Regions from separate parts of the Metabacillus rhizosphaerae genome, predicted to be linked through region 2. Evidence: riboswitches for the same ligand, from Rfam matches in the RefSeq annotation. Region 2 holds a riboswitch; the other holds the start of a gene.

Region 1 (7,645 bases), 1.1 Mb from region 2:
AAGCTCACAAGCTTAAAAATAATAAAACCAAAAACTATGAATTTGTCCAAAATTTAAAGAAAAAATATTGTTTATTGTTAACTGCAACACCTGTCCAAAACAGAGTTGAGGAAATTTTCAACCTCGTGTCCCTACTAAAGCCAGGGCACCTTGGGAATGAGGCATACTTTACAGAGGTTTTTTCAGCAAAAGAACGTTCATTAGAGGATCATGAACATTTACGAGAGTTAATAAATAAGGTCATGATTCGAAATCGCCGTGGTGACACTGGAATCGATTGGCCAAAACGCCATGTTGAAACCGTGCCAATCGACTTTTCAGAAACAGAACAACATCTATATGACACGATTTCAGCATTAAAAACTTCCACTCAATATGCTGCAAATACATTTTCAATCATGACACTTCAACGTGAAGCATGCAGCAGTCGCGAAGCTGTTTATATGACATTAAAGAAAATGCTAGATCGCCCAGAGGAAGAAGAAGCCGTTCTACCTAATAACGTAATTAAAGACATTATGATGGCGATCGATGGTGTCACACAAAATACAAAGGCTCTAAAGGTTGTTGAGCTCATTAAAAACATTAACGACAAAGTAATCATTTTTACGGAATACAGAGCTACTCAATTTTATCTACAATGGTTTTTACAGCAAAACGGCATTACTTCTGTTCCCTTCCGTGGCGGCTTTAAACGTGGAAAAAAAGACTGGATGAAGGAACTCTTCAAAAATCGAGTGCAAGTTCTTATTGCAACAGAAGCTGGCGGTGAAGGGATCAATCTTCAATTCTGTCACAACATCATCAATTACGACTTACCTTGGAATCCAATGAGACTTGAGCAACGAATCGGCCGGATCCATCGTCTAGGACAAGAGCATGATGTCCATATTTACAATATGGCAACAAGAAACACAATGGAAGAACATATCCTAAAGCTTTTATACGAAAAAATACATTTGTTTGAAAAAGTCATTGGTGAACTAGATGAGATTTTAACAAGATTAGAAATTAAAAATTTCGAAGAGCACATCCAAGACATTATGTACAATTCGAAAAGTGACGGCGAAATGAAAATCAAGATGGAAAACTTAACCTCAATCCTTGATTATGCTCAGCATTCTCAAGAGCAAAGAAAGGCTGCTAGTGGAAATCAATAGTAATCTTCAGCTTCGAAAAGTATAAGCCACTAAAGGAATATCTAATCCTTTAGTGGCTAGACACAAATACTTAGTACAAAAAATATTTTTTAATTAATATGCTAGTTTGAAAGGTGGAAACATCATGCAGCAGGAAAAAATTCATAGCTATTTAGAAAGCTTCTTCAAGGCAAATTCCTGTGACATCATTGATAATGAACCAGGCTATATGACCGTCCAATTAACAATCAACATGGATAAGGAGTTAATGAATCGGCCTTTTTATTGGCATTATCTAGAAAAAACAAATGGAGTTCCAAACCCAATGAAACTAACATTAATAACAGATCAACAAAAAGCTCCTGGTGATCTAAAGGGTGAGGTCATGCATTTTGGCGCCCCACGCCTACATCAAATCTTTCAATCAACTACACGTCTAGGGAGCTACATTCGCTTATTTGAAAAAGTCACCTCTCCAGGTGGGAGCATTCCTTTACACCCATGGCTTTGCGCCAATTTCATGGTATCTTATCAATGTGATATGAAAAAAGATCAGCTACACTCAATCGGTCTGCATCTCGTAAGTGGAACCTTGGTAGAAAACTTTCAAGAAAAGTTAGAAAAACTCGAACTCACACCAAAAATACCTGATCTATGCTTTAATATGACTCCACTAATCAAACCGCAAAGCGGACTAAAACGAATTGAACAGTTTATTGAACAAAGCATTAGCAGACAAGATCATTCATGGGCAGACTCTGCAAGGCAACGATGGAATGAAGACCTAAAGCTTCTAGATCACTTTTATGAAGACTTAGACGAAAAGCCTGACTGCTACCATTTAGAGAAGGAAGCTTTGCGCGAGCTTTATGAACCACAAATTAATGTATCAGTGCAAAATGGCGGTATATTTTATTTAACCCCTCAAGCAATCTTTAAATAGGTTACCGTTGAACAAGCAATTGGTAGGTACAATTGCTTGTTTTTTGTCTCCTTTTATGATTTTTGCAAAAAAGAATTATAATTCGACAAAAATCAATTTTTATATTTTTAACTTTTCTTAAAGTTTTCTTAAAGTTTAAATAAAGATGTGCTAAAAATACTTGTTTAAACCCAGTTAAATAGGCATTTACACCCATTTAACATTACATTAATATTACATTTACCATTTTCAGATAAATTTTTATCTCTCGACATAGTTCTGCACACTTCCTTTAAATTCCTTTTTATAATAAGAGTAGATATATTGATAGATACATAAAAAGGACTTTTGTATCAATTCCCAATATCAAATAATGACAATTATTCAGTCAAAGGGCAAACCTATTGAAAAATAGGGACGCAAAGTCACAGGTCTAACGTTCTTACTATGATGGCTGGACTGCCTGAAATACAGGCAAGTATTTTAGGAGGGTATAAGTTGAATATTGAAATCATTGATCGTATTACAAAGGAAAGCCATCTTGACCGCGAATGGGTAGAGATGATTTTAGAGGCACTTGAAGTGGGTATTAGTGTAGAGGAAATAAAAGAATTTTTAGTTGAAAAGGGAAGCCCTGTAAAATGAATAAAATAGGGCTTTGTAAATTTTTTGATAAGATGTTCTTCATATAAAACAAAACCTTCTTTATATGTTATACTATTGCTAACAAGGAAGGTGATCTTTGACGTGATTGGTCCACGAATTAAAAAATATAGAACTCAAAAAAATTTATCTTTATCTGAACTAGCTGAAAGAGCAGGAGTTGCAAAATCCTACCTAAGTTCGATTGAACGCAATCTCCAGTCAAATCCTTCTGTACAATTTTTAGAAAAAGTTTCATCCGTTCTAGGCGTTTCCGTTAACACCCTTCTCGATGAACAAAGTGAAACAAACCCACAGGAACTTGACAACGAATGGACAAAGCTCGTTCAAGACGCCATGAAATCAGGTGTCTCCAAAGATCAATTTCGCGAGTTTTTGGAATTTAATAAATGGAAGCTACAGAATGATAATGATAAATGAGGGCATGGTTGGTGATATTTGATCGCCGATGATGCTCTTTTTGTTTTGTTCGTTTTATTGAATACCACCTCCCTACCCTATTTCTATTTATAAATATGTCAATTGTCAAAATTCCTATTTCTATGTCGAAACTTTCCCCTTTTCATATTAACTTATACGCTTTATAATGTTATAGAGAACAAAATAGTACGAATATACTATAGTTGGTGATTTTTTTTACTCCGTTTGTTCTTTATAAAGAAGTAAACGGAGGAGGTGAGAACATGACAGGTAAGATTAATGAGAATCGTCCGATGGTTTTGGAGCATCAGGCGATTCGGTTTGAGACTGCGCAAAGTTGGAATCCGGGTAGAGGAAATCTAAACCATCCTGGAACAGGGAATGATGGTGTAAATTGGCCACCGAACAATCCGAATCCTACACCAGGTGGTGCTGGTGCCCCTGGACAGGGAAATGGGAAAGGGAATGGCTAATACTTGAAATTTTCTATAATAATTGTTGGGGTCAATTATAAGTTGGCCTCTTTATTTAATAAGGAGCATTATTAGGATGTATAAAAAACAGATAAGAATAGGTGAACATCTAATATTACTTACTAGTGATTCTTGTACTGTAATGCATTTGTTTAATCTAAACTTTAATTTAGTAGAAGAAATAAATTCTAAAGCAGATCTCTCTATACATATTATAGATGGTTTTGGAATACCCTTTGTTGATTATTACGTCGCTACTTATAAAACAAGTGACCAAATTTCCTTTAAAAGAGCAGATTACTTAATTAGTGTCGACCTAAATTATACTAACGCAACGATTTCTGTACATAACGATTTAGCGCTAAAACACGCCTTGATGAATCTATATAGTTCTTTCATCGTTCATCACAATTGGGGGATATTATTACACTCTTCATGCGTACTTGAAAATAGTGGAGCACATATCTTTTCAGGTCAATCTGGTGCTGGTAAATCTACTGCTGCTAAATTGTCTTTTCCTAGGGAGCTTTTATCTGATGAAGCAACCATCATAAAAATCACTCCTAATGAAATAAACATTTTTGACTCTCCATTTAGAAGTGAACTTGAAGGAAAACATCTATCTTGTTCTTATACTCTAGAAAGCATTCAACTACTACATCAGTCGTTAAATAATAAACGTATCAAATTATCAAAATCAACTGGACTATTACAGCTCATGGATAAAGTGTTTTACTGGACCAATAGTCCTGATGAAACAAAAAGAATATTTCATTTGTTAAATAAGTTAGTGAATCAGGTCCCTGTCTATGACCTCCACTTTCAAAAAAACAACAGCTTTTGGGAGATGATCTCTTAATGAAACAATATATCAAAAAAAGTGAATATGAAACAGTTCATCTTGATAATGAGTGGATTATTATGAATACAGACAATTTTACTGTTACAAAATTAAATGCTCTTGGAGGATTTTGTTGGACACTGCTCGAACATCCACAATCAATTGGCTCACTAAGTCAATCAATATTACAAAAATACGATTTGCAAAATGAATCTCTACTAACAGATATTGAAGAGTTTTTAGGAGAACTCATAGAATATGGATTGGTGCACCATGCAGTTTAATAAAGATACTGTCGATCTTCTAATAAGAACGATGCAAAAATATGGATGGATGGATCTACCTTCTTATGGAACAAGTATGTATCCATTTATTCAAAAGGGAAACATCTGCCGATTTGTTGAGTTTAATGAAAAAACAGTAAAAAAAGGTGATATCCTACTCTATCATTCTTCATCAGGTCAACTCATCGCTCACCGATTTTTAAGAGAAAAAAAAGTAATTGGTCAACTTAAATATGAGCTTAAAGGTGATACAAATCTTTGTTCAGATGAACTAATCAGTCAAGATCAAATCATTGGCAAACTAGTTACAATTAATAAACAAAAAAAGAAAGTGTACTTAACTGATTTATCAGCTATTTTATGGGGTTACATAATTGTATCTGTTCCTTACATCTCAAAGGTATTAAAAAGCTACCTTTCATTTAAGGAATCTATTAAGACGCGATATGGAGTTTCAATATGATTGCACACAAAATAGGTTCAGCAATAAAAGAGTTCAACCTTAAAGGTATACAAAAAACTTTTCAATTGCTAGGACCTTATATCCTTAAAAGTTGGAAATCTTATTCTGGACTTATCGTTATTTTATTTGTAGAAATCTTTCTAACGATTGGATTTGCTTGGTTCTTTGGTACGATCACAGATGCTGCAGTCCAAGGTCAATTTAATAAACTAAAATCACTTATTCCAATCATTTTATCACTAATTACGATTAGCCTATTCGTAACCTATTTCAATACCTACTTACAATCCTATGTTACTAGCAAGATTAAAAGAGATTTAAAGGAACATGTGCTTAAACAAATCTTGTTATTACCAACAGAAAAACGATCAAAAATACGCTCAGGTGACCTTTTAACTCACTTTACTAATGATATCAATTGTATTGATGGCGTCATTGGAAGCAATCTCATCTATCTTATCCAGCTGCCATTAATCTCAATGGCTGTTTTTTTCTATATGCTCCAAATTAATTGGCAATTATCCGTTCTTAGTCTTCTAATTATTCCTATTGCAATAGTCGTTGGTGGTGTATTCGGAATATTAATTAGAAATAACAGTAGAACAATCTACAATAAAATTGGGGATATTAATAGCAACTTAAGTGAGACGTTCCAAGGTCTCTCAGTTATACGTTCGTTTCTTCTTGAGGGATTTTTTGCAAAGATATTCGCTAGTCAAAATCATGAGTTCTTCCATTTAGAGATGAAGAACGCGAAGCTACGCGGTACCTTTTATGTTGCTGGAGGAGCAATATCATCTATTGCCTATATCATTAGCCTTTGTCTTGGTGCCTTTTTCGTATCAACCGGACAAATCACAGTTGGCTCTTTACTAACCTTTGTCACCCTAATGCAGCACCTCATTAATCCATTAACAGGACTAGCAGGATTATGGGGAAGCTTCCAAAGTTCAGCTTCTGCCGTAGAAAGAATTTCAAAGGTGTTAGATGTTGAACCTGAGGTTATAGATTTTCCGACCTATACGAAGAATAGTAGTCAACCTAAATCAATCAAATTTAAAAATGTTACTTTTTCCTACGATCCAGAAACAGAAATACTTAAACAAATAAACTTAGATATTCCAACTGGTAAAATAGTTGCCTTTGTGGGGCCGAGCGGTGCAGGAAAAACAACTTTATTTAATTTAATACAAGGATTATATCAACCTCAATCCGGTCAGGTTTTATTGAATGGTATGTTGATTAACGAGCTCTCCCCCTCCACTTTAAGAAGTTCTTTTTCCTACGTTGCCCAAGAAACCTTCTTATTTAGTGGAACGATTAAAGACAATCTTTTATTAGCTCGTCCTGACATAACGGAATTAGAAATGATAAATGCTACGATTCATGCAAACATTCATGAATTCATCTTAACTCTCCCTGATCAATATGATACCGAAATTGGAGAACGCGGAGTTCGATTATCTGGTGGACAAAAGCAGCGGTTGAGTATTGCCAGGGCAATATTAAAGGATGCACCAATTCTATTGCTTGATGAAGCGACTTCTGCGTTGGACAGCGAGTCAGAATTTCAGGTTAAGATAGCGTTGGATCGACTGATGAAAAATAGGACTACACTTGTAATAGCTCATCGTTTATCTACGATTCAACATGCAGATTTGATTTTTGTAATGGATGAAGGGAGAATTGTTCAACAAGGGAACCATCAAGAGCTTATGTCACAAGATGGACTTTATAGAAAACTTACTCAAACACAGTTTTTAAATAATCAAAGTAAGAATTTACATTTATCAGTAGTTTCCAAATAAAAAGGGGAAGAAAAAATGTTAATAAACTTTCTACAATCCTTATATGATCACAACTCTTCACTTCCAAGTGAAGCTGGTGATTATGAAAGATTAATTGATGACATCGAATACTTTTCAATATCTCCTCAAGTTTATTTTCACTTAAAACAACAAGATCGACTAGAACTTACTCCCCCTTTCTTTCAAAATCGACTGAAGAATACGTTTAATCAAGTTCTAATACAAAATCTCTTTATTAAGAATCAAACAGAAAAGATTCTGTCTATTTTGGATGAATTAGGTATTCCAGCCATCCCTTTAAAAGGTGTGTTGTTTGCAGAAAAATACTTTGGCCATATAGCTGCAAGATCAACCTCAGATATTGACCTATTAATAAAGCCGCATGATCTAGACCGTGTAACAGAGTGTGTGAAGGAATTGGGATATATAATGGAAGAAGAAGGTGCTCCAGGTCATTTTCATTGTAGTTTGAGTAAGGAATTACCTGGTTCACCAGTTCCGCTTGTTGTTGAGATTCATTGGAATATTTTGAAGGAAAATACGGGTGAGTTTTCTATTAAAGAATTTTGGGAACAGTCAACTCCTTTTAAACACTATGAAAATGTCAAACAACTATCTGATGATCATACGTT
Region 2 (7,645 bases):
ATGTATCAACAGGGAAACGTTTTAAATAATTCAATGAGCTAAAGCCTGTCCCGAAATCATCAATACTAATTCGTACGCCTAAACGTTTTAATTCCTTTAAAGTAGTAATTGTCCTTTCAATATCTGTTGTCATACTTTCGGTAATTTCAATCTCCAAGTACTGCGGATCAAGCCCAGTCTCATTTAATATTTTTGCAACTGTTTGAACAAGGTTTGCCTGAGAAAATTGCCGTGCTGATAAATTTACAGACATAACTAAGTTTGGAAATCCTTTTTTATGCCAAGTCTTGTTTTGAACACAGGCTGTATACAAGACCCATTCTCCAATCGGAATAATTTGTCCTGTTTCTTCTGCAATTGGGATAAAATTTTCAGGAGAAACAATTCCCCATTCAGGATGATTCCAGCGAATTAATGCCTCTGCACCAGAGATTTTACCTGTTTTAAGATCTATTTTTGGTTGATAGTGCAAGACAAGCTCATGACGTTGGATTGCTTTGTGCAATGCCATCTCCATTTCTAAAGAATTATATGTTCCTTCTTCCTCATTTGAAGAATAAAATCTATACGTTTTCTTTCCAGCTGACTTTGCTTGATACATCGCAAAATCCGCATGTTTAATTAAGATCTCTCCCGTTTCCCCGTCATCAGGATATAAGCTAATCCCAATACTCGGAGAAGTAAAAATATCATATTCGTTAATTTTGAAAGGTTTAGCTAGCATTTCGATTATTCGTTCTGCTATCTTTGCGGCTTGATCACGATCCACATTTTCCAAAATCACAATAAACTCATCGCCGCCCTGTCGGAATACCATATCGTTTTCATTTACAGAGCGCTTTAAGCTTTGAGCTACTTCTTTTAACAATAGATCGCCTATCGTATGGCCTAATGTATCGTTTATAACTTTAAAACGGTCTAAGTCAATAAACAGGACTGCTTTTCTCGTTGAAAGTTCTAATCCAGTCGACAAACACTTCTCAAGCATACTTCTGTTTGGCAACCCCGTCAGATGATCATGGTATGCCATATGCTGTACCAAAGCTTGTGCTTTCTTTTGCTCTGTAATGTCCTTTGCAATTCCATAAATGCCCACAATTTTCTTTTCAATAACAATCGGTATATTTGTTACATTAACATAAACTAGTTTCCCCGATTTATGAACAACGTTTACATAAAGTGTATCGGTACTCCCTTTCGTTGCATTATCAAAAGCAGTCATTGCTTTTGATATATCATCCGGATGGATAATCTCCTCAAATGACATAGTTAATAACTCAGCTGAACTGTAACCTGTCAGGTGTTCACTGGCTTTATTAACATTAGTAAAATTTCCTGTTAAATCAAATGAGTAGACAGCATCCTTGTTATATTCAAAGAGAGACTGATAACGTTGTTCGTTGATCGTTAATTGTTCGATGAGCACCTTCTGTTCGGTAAGATCTTTCCCCATTGCTAAAAGCGCTGGCTTACCATTATACATAACTTTTGCTCCAGAACCCTCTACAATAATAGATTTTTTATCAAGTGTAAAAAGCTTATATTCCTGAAAATGTTGTTCCTTGCCTTTAAATAGATTATCCACTGAATTTTTAAAGTGTTCGATACTATCAGGATGAACAATTTTCTTAATTGATTTTCCAATTAATTGCTTCTCATGAGAAGCACCATATAATTTAATCGCTTCAGGATTTGCGTAAACAATTATGTCATCTTGAATTACAAGCAGTGCTATGGGAGATTTCTCAATAAGATTACGATAACGTTCTTCACTCTCAATCAGTTCCTTCTCCACCTGTTCAGTACGTTCTAACTTCTGTGACTGGCTGGTGAATTTTCTATCTATTACAGAAATCAAAATAAAAAAGAAAAGAATAACTACACTACCTATTCCTATTCCAACGGTTAAGTAAATATTATGGTTGATGGTTACATGCTCAGAAGCAGCAAGATGACTTGTCATTCCTACCATTGATAAAAAGTGCAAACACATTAAACTAATTCCCATAAGAATTCCGCTAATCATCTTCATACGAAAAATGCCTAATGAAGGAGATAACATATTCCGCATAAACATTTTTAGAATATAAAAGGTCGGTAATAAGGCGAATAGTGTCGCTACTAAAACTGAGAAAAAATTGTATTCAATTTGACCATGAAATGACTCCATTCCGCTAAAATGAAGTACGAGAAAGCTTATCCCCCAAATAAGACTTGCTAAGTTGCCATGAGCCCTACTTTTTTGAGCTTTTGCACTGATGATTAATGTCAAATACATAAGACTTATTGCAACTATTAAAGAAATAGACACATGAGATAAGTCAAATGAATGAAAGGGTATAAAAGCAAGCATTCCTAAAAAATGCGCCGTCCAAATCCCAATACCAATAGTAAAAGAACCATACCATATCCAAATTGTTTTCTTTCGCCCCTTTTGGTTTGAAAGGCGGTAAAGTATATCAAAACCAGTATAAGAAGATAAGATAGCAATAATAAATGAAACAACAAAAAGTAATGGATGATAGTTAGCAAAAAATGAATTAATCACTTAGTTCACCTCAAGTAAAGTAAAAAGAAATTCTCCTTAGGTCCGTAGCTTTGCGTCACCAACTTTCGCTGGGTTTGCCATTATCGAAGATTATATTACTTTTATCGTCATTTAATCCTGACTTTAGATGGTAAATTTCACAAAAAAATTTTTATATTCCTGAAAGTTAAAATTCAGGCACTTAAGTGGTTAAACTGAAACATGTGTACTAAAAAATCGTAGGGATCCTATCAAAGGATCCCACCGTTAGGTTTGACGTTCTAAAGTGCAATAAAGCTTAAATATAACTCATACATACTTGATAAGCTTTTTGTTAATTATATTCACCTTCATTGTACTTGGTTATTAAATAGGTAGTAACAAATACACGGCAATCTGGAGATAGCGAGCTGTTTAAAGGATGAATAATATCCCCAAAAGGTTCACCATTCAAGAATTTTATAACACCTTTAAATTCAGAACCCAATATCGCATCATAGCCTTTCACTTCTACAAAACACTTATTATCATCAATTCTCTTATAATCAACTGTTGTGACTGAATGAGGTTGTTCTTTATGCATTTTTATTCCTCCTCTATTGTTAAAAGGATAAAGAAAAGGTTTCTAAATTTAGATAAACTAAAATAATAAACAAGAAACTTGTCCATAAAAAATAACAAGGACCTGAGATTCACTCAAACCCTTGCTATCCTAAACATCTATGACGCGCTCGGAGGGATTCGAACCCCCGGCAGACGTGGTACCGGAAACCACCGCTCTATCCGACTGAGCTACGAGCGCAAAATATTCATACATCAGTAACGAAAATTATACGTGAACTTTACAATAATTTCAACTGTCTTTTTATAGCAAACACTATATTCTATTCCTAATCCAATTTCGATTATTTATACCGTTTGAAATGCAATAAATGTGGGAAACATGATAAACATGTTATGATTAACAAATACATAGTATAGTATAAATAAGGTCAATAAGGATCTTTGACCTTTTCGTTTGACCTTTATTGACCTTAGTTGTATGATGGAAATACATAAAGTATTACAACTGCTAGATGCATGTTTAGTATTATGTTCTAAAGGATTACATACTGGTATAAGTTTATCCTTTAGTGCAATCTTTCTTATTACGAAGGAGGAATAGAATAATGAATTTAATCCCTACAGTTATTGAACAAACAAATCGTGGTGAGCGTGCTTACGACATTTACTCTCGTCTATTGAAAGACCGCATTATTATGCTTGGAAGTGGAATTGACGATAACGTAGCAAACTCAATCGTATCTCAGCTATTATTTTTAGAAGCAGAGGATCCAGAAAAGGATATTTCCATTTATATTAACTCACCTGGTGGATCAATCACTGCTGGTATGGCAATTTATGACACGATGCAATTTATTAAACCACAAGTTTCAACAATTTGTATCGGTATGGCCGCTTCAATGGGTGCATTCTTACTTGCAGCTGGTGAAAAGGGTAAACGTTATGCACTTCCTAACAGTGAAGTAATGATTCACCAACCACTTGGCGGAGCACAAGGTCAGGCAACAGAAATTGAAATTGCTGCAAAGCGTATTCTTTTCTTGCGTGACAAATTAAACAAAATTCTTTCAGACCGTACTGGTCAGTCCTTAGATGTCATTGAGCGTGATACAGAGCGTGATAATTTCATGACTGCTAGTCGAGCTCTAGAGTATGGTTTAATTGATAAAGTATTAGACCGTAGCCCAATTGGCGAAAAGTAATATATAGTAAAAAGCTTACCATTGAAGGTAAGCTTTTTTCTTTTCTGTTATTTAAATAGGGTAAAAAATAGCACACCGTCTCTATTTCCTGAGCGGTGTGCTGCCTTTTGTTATCCTTCTTGCTGTACATAGTTAGCTAATGTATCTACTGCTTCTTCTTCGTCATTACCTTCTGCAATTAGTGTTATGATAGATCCTGAACTTATTGCTAAACTCATAAGCCCCATAATGCTTTTAGCATTTACCTTTTTTCCGTCTTTCTCTAAGAAAACATCTGATGCAAACCGGTTTGCTTCTTGAACAAATAGTGCTGCTGGACGAGCTTGTAAACCAGTTTTCAGGTGAACTTCAACTTTTTTTTCAACCATAGTTATCTCCTCTTCTCTTTTAATTAATTTATTATTTTAATGATAGCGGTTGGCCAGTTCGTAGTTGTTCTGCAATTTGGTCTAATTTTCGTAAGCGATGGTTTATACCAGATTTGCTAATTGTTCCGCTTGTTACCATTTCACCCAGTTCTTTTAATGTAACATCCTGATATTCGACTCGTAGCTTTGCTATTTCTCGAAGTTTATCGGGTAATGCATCTAGCCCAATTTTATTATCAATGAATCGAATATTTTCAACCTGTCTTAGTGCAGCACCAATCGTTTTGTTCAAATTGGCTGTTTCACAATTCACTAGACGATTAACAGAATTTCTCATGTCTCGGACAATTCTTACATCCTCAAAACGAAGTAATGCTTGATGGGCACCGATTATATTAAGAAGCTCGGTAATTTTTTCTGCTTCTTTTAAATACGTAATGAAGCCCTTTTTTCGTTCTAACGTCTTGCTGTTTAAATCAAATGTATTCATTAACTCGCAAAGAGAATCATTATGCTCTTTGTAAAGAGAGAAAATTTCGAGATGATAAGAGGAAGTTTCAGGATTGTTAACAGAGCCTCCTGCAAGAAATGCTCCACGAATATAAGAGCGTTTGCAACATTTCTTTTTCACCAGTGAGCTTGATATATTCCTTACAAAGGTAAAATCTTCCTCTAAAATATTTAAATCCTCTAAGATAGCCTTTGCCTTTTCAGCTAGGCGAACAATATAGACATTGTTCTTTTTCAATCGCATTTTTTTACGTACTAGTAATTCCACTGTGATATCATATTGTTTTTTTAATAATATATAGATACGCCTTGCAATAGCTGCATTTTCTGTTTGAATATCAACCATAATCACTCGGTTTGAAAATGAAAGGGATCCATTCATTCTAATAAGTGCAGATAGCTCTGCTTTTAGGCAGCAAGGCTTTAGTTCTAAGTTTGTTAGTTCCTTTTTTGTTTCAGATGCAAATGACAACCACTGCACCCCCATTCTAAGACATGCACTTATGTCATTTCTTGCTGAAGGATTCCATAAAGTAGCTTTGCCACTTTATTTGTATCATGTCTAATAACACTATTTTCGTAACTTACAATTTTATCTGTGATGACCTCAAGGCCTAATGATTTTAATGCCTCGATATCAAAATGTACTGGCTTTGCAAGCTCCTCTTCATATAACGATTTGATATGATCAGGAATTTCTTCTTCATTAACAAGAATGGTATTCATAAATGTGCATCTCATATGATCATATAATGCTTTAACATGATCACTTGCAGAAAAATTCAATGTTTCTCCTGCTTGTGTCATCACATTACAAATGTAAACCTTTTTTGCTTTTGCTTTACAAACCTCTTCGCCTATTTTTGGAACAAGAAGGTTAGGGAGAATACTTGTGTACAGACTTCCAGGCCCAATTATAATTAAATCCGCTTCTCTAATCACATCAATTGTTTCAGGTAACGGCTCAATATCATCAGGACTAAGAAAGACTCGCTTTATTTTCTTTCCTGAAAAAGGAATTTTGGACTCACCAGAAACAATGGTTCCATCTTCCATTTCAGCGTTTAAAATGACACTGGTATTTGCAGCAGGTAATACTTTTCCACGCACATTTAAAACAGTACTCATTTCCTTTATTGCATGGACAAAGTCACCAGTAATATTTGTCATAGCAGCTAGGATAAGATTTCCTAATGAATGTCCAATTAAATTATTGCCTTTATTGAAACGATGCTGAAAAAGCTCCTCGACAAGAGGCTCAACATCTGACAAAGCTGCTAATACATTGCGAATATCACCAGGAGGAGGAATGTTTAATTCATTTCGGAGCCTGCCTGAGCTCCCGCCATCATCTGCGACTGTGACAATTGCTGTAATGTCTAAGGGGAACTGCTTTAATCCTCGTAATAGGACAGATAAACCAGTACCCCCGCCAATGATGACAACCTTTGGCAAATGTTCATTCACCATTAATTAATGTTGCTTTCTTTTCTCAATATCCCGGTGAGAAACTTGAGTATGATAGTCATTTTTATAATGGTTTGCAATGTATTCTGCAAGTGTTACCGAGCGATGCTGTCCTCCCGTACAACCAATCGCAATGACGATTTGACTTTTACCTTCCCGTTTATAATAAGGAAGCATAAAAGTAAGCAAATCGATGAGTTTTTCTAAAAACTTTTGTGTTTCACTCCATTTTAACACATAAGAGGACACTTCTTCTTGTAATCCAGTTTTTGGTCTCATATGGTCAATATAGTGCGGGTTTGGCAAAAATCTTACGTCAAACATTAGATCAGCATCAATTGGTACACCATATTTAAATCCAAATGAAGTCACATTTACAGTAAATGTATGCTCAACACTTGAAGAAAATTGCTTCAGGATTTTTTCTCTTAAATCTCTTGGCTTCAAGTCTGAAGTATCATAGATAAGCTGTGCTCTTCCTTTAAGCTCCTCGAGAAGCTCACGTTCAAGACCAATCCCCTCTAATGGAAGCCCTTTTGAAGCTAGCGGATGTGACCTCCGCGTTTCTTTGTATCTTGTTACTAGTGTAGCGTCTTTCGCATCAAGATATAATATTTGCGGTGTAAGCCAAGTACTTTCTGACAAATCATCAAGTGCTTGGAAAAGATGGTCGAAGAACTCCCTTCCTCGTAAATCCATAACTAATGCAACCTTATTCATCTTAGCGCCAGATTCTTTCATTAGCTCTAAAAATTTCGGCAGCAATGTAGGTGGTAAATTATCAACGCAAAAATACCCTAGATCTTCGAAACTTTGAATCGCCACAGTTTTACCCGCACCTGACATCCCTGTGATAATCACCATCTGTACTTCTTGAGTTGAAATTTGTTGTTCACTATTTTCAATCGTCATAGCCTTTTCCTCCTCTCTACTGATACCTAGCTCTATTTATTAAAATATATGGATTGTCAAAGTTCCCACATATTATTAATGTATTGAATTAAATT

The links. A riboswitch is a leader RNA that binds a small molecule or an ion and turns the genes downstream of it on or off. The one in region 2 is predicted to bind cyclic di-GMP.
Region 1: linked by a shared signal. The riboswitch ahead of WCV66_RS12335 (anti-repressor SinI family protein) and the one ahead of WCV66_RS06650 (EAL domain-containing protein) in region 2 are both predicted to bind cyclic di-GMP.

Annotation. Positions count from the first base shown of each region.
Region 1 covers NZ_CP147403.1:2,525,540-2,533,184, reverse strand. The annotation lists gene WCV66_RS12345 (DEAD/DEAH box helicase) at 1-1,160, shown strand, start outside; gene WCV66_RS12340 (YqhG family protein) at 1,285-2,082, shown strand; cyclic di-GMP riboswitch class I at 2,446-2,528, shown strand; gene WCV66_RS12335 (anti-repressor SinI family protein) at 2,560-2,706, shown strand; gene WCV66_RS12330 (helix-turn-helix domain-containing protein) at 2,809-3,144, shown strand; gene WCV66_RS12325 (hypothetical protein) at 3,408-3,617, shown strand; gene WCV66_RS12320 (hypothetical protein) at 3,694-4,476, shown strand; gene WCV66_RS12315 (PqqD family protein) at 4,476-4,742, shown strand; gene WCV66_RS12310 (signal peptidase I) at 4,717-5,205, shown strand; gene WCV66_RS12305 (ABC transporter ATP-binding protein) at 5,202-7,013, shown strand; gene WCV66_RS12300 (nucleotidyltransferase family protein) at 7,029-7,645, shown strand, end outside.
Region 2 covers NZ_CP147403.1:1,383,017-1,390,661, reverse strand. The annotation lists gene WCV66_RS06650 (EAL domain-containing protein) at 1-2,548, opposite strand, end outside; cyclic di-GMP riboswitch class I at 2,550-2,637, opposite strand; gene WCV66_RS06645 (hypothetical protein) at 2,862-3,110, opposite strand; tRNA gene WCV66_RS06640 (tRNA-Arg) at 3,254-3,329, opposite strand; gene clpP (ATP-dependent Clp endopeptidase proteolytic subunit ClpP) at 3,697-4,293, shown strand; gene WCV66_RS06630 (HPr family phosphocarrier protein) at 4,404-4,661, opposite strand; gene whiA (DNA-binding protein WhiA) at 4,693-5,643, opposite strand; gene WCV66_RS06620 (gluconeogenesis factor YvcK family protein) at 5,673-6,641, opposite strand; gene rapZ (RNase adapter RapZ) at 6,645-7,550, opposite strand.